DNA from 2 places in the Faecalibacterium sp. 9 genome. Region 2 is predicted to be linked to the other one. Evidence: riboswitches for the same ligand, from Rfam matches in the RefSeq annotation. Region 2 holds a riboswitch; the other holds the start of a gene.
The links. A riboswitch is a leader RNA that binds a small molecule or an ion and turns the genes downstream of it on or off. The one in region 2 is predicted to bind thiamine pyrophosphate.

Region 1 (4,207 bases), 490 kb from region 2:
TGGCAAACTGCGTGTGTCTGTTCGGCTATGGCCGTGTGGGCCGTGTGCCGGTGGATGTCTGGATCGAACGGCTCATCCGGGACGAGTTTGCCGGGCAGGACCCGTTCCCGCAGTTCGGGCCGGAAGCAGGCATCGTGCAGCAGTACCTGTTCTTTTATAAAAGAAGCGTGGGATAAGAACCGCGGAGCCGCAGGCAGGAGCGTAGGATCATCCGCTAAGCAAAAAAGGCAACGGCTTCCTCTGTTTGAGGAAAACCGCTGCCTTTTTATCATTTTACCGCCTGCTTTAACCGTTCCAGATCTTCTGCATCCGGGTGAGAAAGGGCGTTGTCAAAATTCTCGATCAGCGCATCCAGATTGGGCAGATGGATCGGCTGCTTTTTCATGCCCTCATACCGCTGGCGTACCGAAAGCGGCATCTTGCCCTGACACATATAACGGCCGAAGACCGTGTTGCTCCTGTCCAGCGAACGCTCCACCTTTTTCAGGATCTTGTTGAAATACTCCTCACTGCCGCCAAAGCCGGCGGTGCCAAAAAGGAAGATACTTTTGCCGTGCAGCTGCTTCAAAAAGTCCAAAGTGCTTTCGTCGGCGTTTCCCTTGTCTGTCCAGAAGCCCACATAGAGGTCGTCCGCTTCCATGGCAGCAGGGTCCGGGGTGCCAAAATAGCAGCAGTTTTCCTGTGGCAGACAGGCGTGCAGCGTGTCTGCCAATAATTTTGTGTTGCCTGTTTTACTGCTGAATACGATCGCGTAGCTCATAGTTTCTCCTTTGGTCGGTAACAACAAAAAACACCACACGTTTCCGTGCGGTGCTTTTCCTTCTGGTGGAGAATACCGGGATCGAACCGGTGACCTCTTGCATGCCATGCAAGCGCTCTCCCAGCTGAGCTAATCCCCCAGATGTTTGTGCCGTGCCTGACGACAGGAGTAATTATACCAGCGCTTTGCCGGATTGTCAACAGCTTTTTTGGGATTTTCTGCAAAAAAATTCCCGCCGGGGAAATGCCCTTCCCGGCGGGAAAAATGACTGCGAAAAAACTTACGCTCTTGCGTTCTGCGGGTCGAAGATCTGCGGTGCGACACGGATCAGGATCACCACAAGGACCGTGGTCAGAATGGCTTCGGGCAGCATGTAAGTGGCGTTGTACAAGGCGCTGTACAGCCAGCACAGACCGTCCACGCTCATGCTGGAGATCCCGGGAAAGCCGATCTCAGTCATCCAGCTGAAAGCGTAGTCGTAGTCCTTCCAGACGATGTAACCGGACAGAAAGCTGCACAAAAAGCGCAGCAGGCACACCACAAAGGCGCTGACACCGACACCCACGGTGCGGTTGTGGAAAGGCTTTGCGATCAGGCAGGCAAAGCCCAGCACCGTGAAGGCCAGAAGGTAGTCCAGCAGCACGCAGCCCACCTGTGCCGTGAGGGTCTGGCAGTATGCCAGATTGCCAAGGCCCTGCACAAGCTGGATCAGGCTGTTGACGAAAGCGGTCATGATGCCCCACTTTGCGCCGTGGCGGTAGCTCATTACCAGAATGGGCACCATGCTGAACAGGGTGATGGAACCGCCGTGGGGCATGAGCGGGATCTGGATCATGCTCAAAACGGTGGACAGGGCGATCATCAGCGCACCCTCCACCAGAATGCGGGTTTTGGAATAGGTTTTGGTCATAGGGATTCCTCTTCTCAGAACGATAGTACACAAAAACAAAATGCGCCCGCTTTCCAGCAGGCGCACGGGGTTTGTGAAAGAACGGACAGTTCTGCAAACTCCCACGCCGGCATTGTCCGGTCAGGTAAAAGGGTACTCCGCAAAACGCAGATCTCAGCCTTTCGGCACCCCTGTTTTTATGTCCATGCAAAAGTATAGCGCGTCCGGCGCAAAAGTCAAGCCCCGGCGGAACATATCTGCCTCGGCCTGTGCATAGGCTGTACCATAAGTTCACAATGGGAGGAGTCTGGATATGAAGGGAGACCCCGAACAGAGGGCGGTACAGCTGGGCGAATATATCGCGGCCAACCGGGCCACAGTGCGTGCGGCGGCAGCGGTGTTCGGGTGCAGCAAGTCCACCGTGCACAAGGATGTTGCGGTGCGGCTGCGGACGCTGCAGCCGGAGCTGTTCCGGCAGGTGCGGGCGGTTCTGGCCTGCAATAAGGCAGAGCGGCATCTGCGCGGCGGTGCGGCCACCCGGCGCAAATACAGCCGCAGATAAAAGACGGCACACTTCCGAACAAAACGGAAGCTGTGCCGCCTTTTTTAGGTTCAGTCCCGGGTGCGGAACTGGCTCAGTGCGCCCTTTTCCAGCCGACTGACCTGTGCCTGACTGATGCCGATCTCCTGCGCCACCTCCATCTGGGTCTTGCCCTGCAGGTAGCGCAGCTCCATGATCTTTTTCTCCCGCGGGGTCAGCCCGGCCACCGTCTGGCGGAACTGCAGCCCGCTGATCCAGCTGTCCTCGCCGTCCGGGTCCCGCACCTGATCGATCACATACATGGCATCGCCGCCGTCGGTGTACACCGGCTCATCCAGACTGATGGGCTCCACCACCGATTCCAGCGCCGCCGTTACTTCCCGGCGGGTGAGCCCGGCGCTCTGGGCAATCTCGTCCATGGTCGGCTCGCGGCCAAGCTGCTTTTCCAGCGTCTCGCGGCTCTGCATGGCCCGGTAGGCGGTATCCCGCAGGCTGCGGCTCACCCGCAGGGCATTGTTGTCCCGCAGAAAGCGCCGGATCTCGCCAATGATCATGGGCACGCCGTAGGTGGAGAAGCGCACCGGCTGGGCGGGGTCAAAATGATCGATGGCCTTGATAAGCCCGATGCACCCCACCTGAAACAGATCGTCCAGATTTTCGCCGCGCTGGGCGAACCGCTGCACCACGCTGAGCACCAGCCGCAGATTGCCCTCCACCATCCGCTCCCGTGCGGCGGCATCGCCGGTGCGCACCCGGGCCAGAAGCTCCCGCTTTTCGGCCTCGGTCAGCACAGGCAACTGGGCCGTGTTCATGCCGCACAGCTCCACTTTGTTGTACATCCAAACGCCCCCGGTCTGTTTTTGTTCTCACCGGGAGTATGGGATGTGCAGCGGCATCGTATGCGTGGAAAAAACTGTGCGCTTTCCCGTTTGGCAGGAAAGCGCGGCAAAATATTGTTTTTTGTGCGGATTTATGATATGCTGTATTTGCGGCGGCAACGCCGCCATCAGGCGCTGTGCCCACAAACGCAGAACGGGTTGCGGCACCCAGCATCCGCTTCGTGTCTTGAGCGGCACTCGCGTCTTGCTGGCCGCGGCCCCAACCTCGCCTCCCTGTTTCCGCCATAGGCGGCGGTCGGCTCCGTTGCAGCTGCTCCTTACCGGTACTTGGGTGCCGGCTAAAGACGATTTTTTCTTGAAAATCTCGTTCTCCCCGGATGCCCAAGGGCGGAAAGGGGGGATGCACCATGACGTTTGAACAGGTCGTGCTTCTGCTCACGCTTCTCGGCGGAGCGATCTACGTTACGTTTGAAATTACATGGACTGTTTCTCACAGTGATGACAAAAAGAAAAAATGACCGCCTTCAGACTCCCAAACCTGAGCGGTCATCTTTTCTTGACTTAATCCGGTAAGGAACTAGCCGTTTGCAGGGCCAGCGCCTTTTGTAGTTTTATTATATGCGAATCAGCGCGGATTGTCAAGCCCGGCGGGCGGCAGTTCGCGTTTTTCCACTTCATTCGCTTTCCAGCTGGGCCTTTAATGTATGGATGATCCGCTTTTCCAGCCGGGAGATATAGCTCTGGCTGATGCCAAGGGCATCGGCGGCTTCCTTCTGGGTACGCTCCACGCCGTCGGCAAGGCCGAAGCGCAGCTCCATGATCTGCCGCTCCCGTGGGGACAGGCTGTCCACGGCACGGCGCAGAATGGCACGCTCGGCGTCCTGTTCCAGCCGCTGGCTGATCTGATCCTCGTCGCTGCCAAGAATGTCCGAGAGCAGCAGCTCGTTGCCGTCGCCGTCCACGTTGAGCGGCTCGTCGATGCTGGCCTCCTGCCGGCGGTTGGAGCTTTTGCGTAAGTACATCAGGATCTCGTTGCCGATGCAGCGGCTGGCGTAGGTGGCCAGCTTGATGCTGCGCTCCGGGGTGAAGGTGTTCACGGCCTTGATGAGCCCGATGGTGCCAATGCTGATCATATCCTCGGCGGGAACCCCGCTGTTTTCGTACTTTTTGGCAAGGTA
Region 2 (4,207 bases):
GGCAACCGGGATGTGGGCACCGGCTTCAACGATGACCCGCTGTGGCTCATTGCCGCCACCGCCGCCTATCTGCGGGAGACAGGCGACTGGTCCATTCTGGAAGAACAGGTGCCCTTTGAGAACGACGAGCGCAAGGCACAGCCGCTTATGGAGCACCTGCGCCGCAGCTTTCGCTTTACCTGCACCCATCTTGGCCCCCACGGCCTGCCGCTTATTGGCCGTGCGGACTGGAACGACTGCCTGAACCTGAACTGCTTCTCGGAGCACCCGGGCGAGAGCTTCCAGATCACCGGTCCCAGCGAGGGCCCGGTGGCCGAGAGCGTGTTCATTGCGGGCATGTTCGTCAAGTACGGGCGCGAGTATGCAGAGCTGTGCGACCGCCTGCAGCTTGCCGATGAGGCCGCAGCTGCCCGCCGGAGCATCGACGCCGTGGAGCAGGCGGCCCTGACCGCAGGCTGGGACGGCGCATGGTTCCGGCGTGCCTACGATGCTTTCGGCAACCCTGTGGGCAGCAGGGAGTGCACCGAGGGACAGATCTTCATTGAGCCGCAGGGCATGTGCGTCATGGCAGGCATCGGCAGGGAGACCGGGCAGGCCGCGCAGGCGCTCCGGAGCGTGGAGGAGCGGCTGGACACCCCATACGGCGTGGTGCTGCACCAGCCCGCCTACACCAGCTACCAGCTGAATCTGGGCGAAATTTCCAGCTATCCGCCGGGATACAAGGAGAACGCAGGCATCTTCTGCCACAACAATCCGTGGATCAGCTGCGCTGAAACCGTGCTGGGCCACGGCGACCGGGCCTTTGAGGTGTATCGCAAGACCTGCCCGGCCTACATCGAGGATATTTCCGAGATCCACCGCACCGAACCCTACGTCTACAGCCAGATGGTGGCGGGCAGGGATGCACCCACCTTCGGCGAGGCGAAAAACAGCTGGCTGACCGGCACGGCCGCATGGACTTTCGTCAATGTGAGCCAGTACATTTTGGGCATCCAGCCCACGCTGGACGGCCTGCGGGTAGACCCCTGCATCCCCCACACCCTGACCGGCTACACCGTCACCCGCCGCTACCGGGGCGCAGTGTATCACATTGCAGTGGACAACACCGCCGCCGTGCAGCACGGTGTGCAGAGCATCACGGTGGACGGCAAAGCCCTCGCGGGCAATGTGCTGCCGCTGGCTGCTGCCGGGACTACAGTGCAGGTGCGGGTGACCATGGGTTAAACCGACTTTCTCTGCTTTTTCATAATATTCTCCTCATAGCCAGACCCGCTGCGCAGACCCCTGCACGGCGGGTTTGGTCTGTAAAGGCGTGAACTATCCGGCGGCATAACGATCAAAAATGCGCTCCGCATTCACGATCATTCCCCTCCCTCTTGCAATTTTGGTGCAAAGGGTGTAGAATACAGTCACAATCAAATACAGGGGAGCTCGTGACAGCGGGCTGAGAGGAAGTATCCGAACTTCGACCCTTTTACCTGATGCGGATAATGCCGCCGTAGGAAGTCATCCATATGATTTTTTGCAGGAGGCCCCGCAGAAGGGGGTCTCCTGTTTTTTGTTGTAGCTTATTTTACTGTTCTGAGGAGGATGCCTTGTACCTTTCTGCGGGGGGACTGCCGCAGCGGACTGAGGGGGAGCGCCCTGAGTGCCGTGAATCGTCAGCGATGGGAAGCCGTGTTCCGGCGTGAGAGGAGACCAGAAAGTCTCGACCGCTTGTAGATCTTGCCTGTGCCGTCCGGTACGGGCTGTTTGCGGGGGCGCTGTACGGTTTTGCTGCTCCCGCAGGAGAAAGGAGCCTTACCTTATGAAAAATCTCTCTGTGAAAAAGCTGGCGCTGGCCGGTATGCTGTGTGCTTTGTGCGTGGTGGGCAGCGTGTTCAGCTTCCCCATGTTTGGCAGCAAATGCGCACCCATCCAGCACATGGTCAACGTGACCTGCGCCGTGCTGCTTGGCCCGTGGTGGGGCGTGGGCGTGGCCTTTGTGGCCTCCCTGCTGCGCAACCTGCTGGGTCTGGGCAGCCTGATGGCCTTCCCCGGCAGCATGTTCGGTGCCCTGCTGTGCGGCCTTGTGTACGCTAAGACCAAGAACATCTTTGCCACCATGGTGGGCGAGGTGTTCGGTACCAGCATTCTGGGCGGTCTGTGCGCCTACCCGGTGGCCATCTTCCTGATGGGCAAGAGCGCCGGTGATATCGCGTTCTATGCCTACATCGTGCCCTTCCTCATCTCCACTGCTGTGGGTTCCATCATTGCGGGCGTGCTGGTGTACAGCCTGCAGCGCTCCGGCGTACTGCACTCCATGCAGAACAGTCTTTCCTGACGGAGGGGCACCCGAATGTTCAAAACAGAATTCGAGAACCTGCGCCGCACCTGCCCGCTCATCCATAACATTACCAACTACGTCACCGTGAACGACTGCGCCAACATGGTGCTGGCCTGCGGTGCTTCGCCCATCATGGCTGACGATGCTGCCGAGGTGGAGGACATCACCACCATCTGCGGCGGACTGAACATCAACATCGGCACCCTGAACAGCCGCACCATCACCAGCATGCTGCTGGCGGGCAAAAAGGCTAACGCGCTGGGCCATCCTGTGGTGCTGGACCCGGTGGGTGCGGGTGCATCCCGCCTGCGTACAGATACGGCCTACCGTCTGCTCCGGGATGTGAAGTTCGCGGTGATCCGCGGCAATATCTCGGAGATCAAAACGCTGGCCTCCGGCGCGGGCACAACCAAGGGCGTGGACGCCGATGTGGCTGATAAAGTCACTGAGGAAAATCTGGATTCTGCCGTGGCCTTTGCCAAAAAGTTTGCGGCTCAGACCGGTGCCGTCATTGCCATCACCGGTGCCATCGACATCGTGGCCGATGCGCAAAAAGCCTATGTCATCCGCAACGGCAATCCCATGATGAGCAGCATCACCGGCACCGGATGCCAGCTCTCGGCCCTCACGGCGGCTTTTGTTACCGCCAACCCCGGCCATCCGCTGGAAGCTGCTGCAGCCGCAGTGTGCGCCATGGGCCTTGCGGGCGAGATCGCCCACAAGCGGCTCACCCCGCAGGACGGCAACGCCACCTACCGCAGCTACATCATCGATGCCATTTATAATATGACCCCGGAACAGCTGGAAGAAGGAGCAAACTATGAAGTGCGATAAGCAGAACATGCTTCTGTATGCCGTCACCGACCGCGCATGGGTGGGAAAACAGTCCCTCTATGAGCAGGTGGAAAGCGCCCTGAAGGGCGGTGTCACCTGTGTGCAGCTGCGTGAAAAAGAGCTGGACGACGAAGCTTTTCTGAAAGAGGCTGTGGAGATCCATGCTCTGTGCCAGCGCTACGGCGTGCCGTTCTTTGTGAACGACAACGTGGACATTGCCATCCGCTGCCACGCCGAGGGCGTGCATGTGGGGCAGGAGGATATGGCCGCAGCGCAGGTGCGCGCCCGTGTGGGCGAGGGAATGATGATCGGCGTTTCCGTCCACAGCGTGGAGGAAGCGCAGGAAGCTGTGAAGCATGGCGCAGACTGCCTTGGTGTGGGTGCGGCCTTTGCCACTCATACCAAGACCGATGTGGACGTTCTGCCCCACGAGACCCTGAAGGCAATCTGTGACGCCGTGGACATCCCGGTGGTGGCCATCGGCGGCATCCACAAGGAGAACATCCTGCAGCTCAAGGGCACCGGCGTGGACGGTGTGGCCCTTGTGAGCGCCATCTTTGCAGCAGATGACATCGAGACCGAGTGCCGGGAGCTGAAGGCGCTTTCCGAGCAGATCATCTGACCGATCCCGCGGCAAACCGGGGGCACCACCTTGGGCCGCGTTATAAAATTCATGGAGAAAACCAACATGAAAAGCGTATTTTGCGCAGGTGCCGGCATCCAGAATGTTCTGCTTTTTCTGAATGACGGCTACTTGCCTGCCACCCTTGCCTGCGGGTCGGGAGTTTCTCCGAGGACCGTCCGCTGGGGTGGGACCCTGCTGCCGCAGGCAGTAGGGCGGGCGATGGAATGGCCCGATTCGTGTCCGAGGAGAAAGCTCCCGGCACGCAGACTCCCCCGCATCAATGTATGACCAGCACCCTGCTGTTCAGAGATAAACTGTCATTTGGAGGAACAGAGCGTATGCAGACTTATACTACCCAGATGGATGCCGCCCGCAAGGGCATCATCACGCCGCAGATGGAGATCGTGGCAAAAAAGGAATAC

Region 1: it holds a riboswitch for thiamine pyrophosphate, as region 2 does, so the genes downstream of both, ACKXF9_RS07985 (energy-coupled thiamine transporter ThiT) here and thiW (energy coupling factor transporter S component ThiW) in region 2, are expected to answer to the same signal.

The regions. Positions count from the first base shown of each region.
Region 1 covers NZ_JBLWGB010000001.1:1,656,324-1,660,530, forward strand. Annotated here, with positions in the region: gene ACKXF9_RS07970 (DNA-3-methyladenine glycosylase family protein) at 1-176, shown strand, start outside; gene bilS (flavodoxin family protein BilS) at 269-760, opposite strand; tRNA gene ACKXF9_RS07980 (tRNA-Ala) at 824-899, opposite strand; gene ACKXF9_RS07985 (energy-coupled thiamine transporter ThiT) at 1,041-1,670, opposite strand; TPP riboswitch at 1,753-1,852, opposite strand; gene ACKXF9_RS07990 (sporulation transcriptional regulator SpoIIID) at 1,963-2,211, shown strand; gene sigG (RNA polymerase sporulation sigma factor SigG) at 2,262-3,029, opposite strand; gene sigK (RNA polymerase sporulation sigma factor SigK) at 3,704-4,207, opposite strand, start outside.
Region 2 covers NZ_JBLWGB010000001.1:1,167,886-1,172,092, forward strand. Annotated here, with positions in the region: gene ACKXF9_RS05530 (GH36-type glycosyl hydrolase domain-containing protein) at 1-1,224, shown strand, start outside; TPP riboswitch at 1,414-1,522, shown strand; gene thiW (energy coupling factor transporter S component ThiW) at 1,808-2,323, shown strand; gene thiM (hydroxyethylthiazole kinase) at 2,339-3,160, shown strand; gene thiE (thiamine phosphate synthase) at 3,147-3,782, shown strand; gene thiC (phosphomethylpyrimidine synthase ThiC) at 4,124-4,207, shown strand, end outside.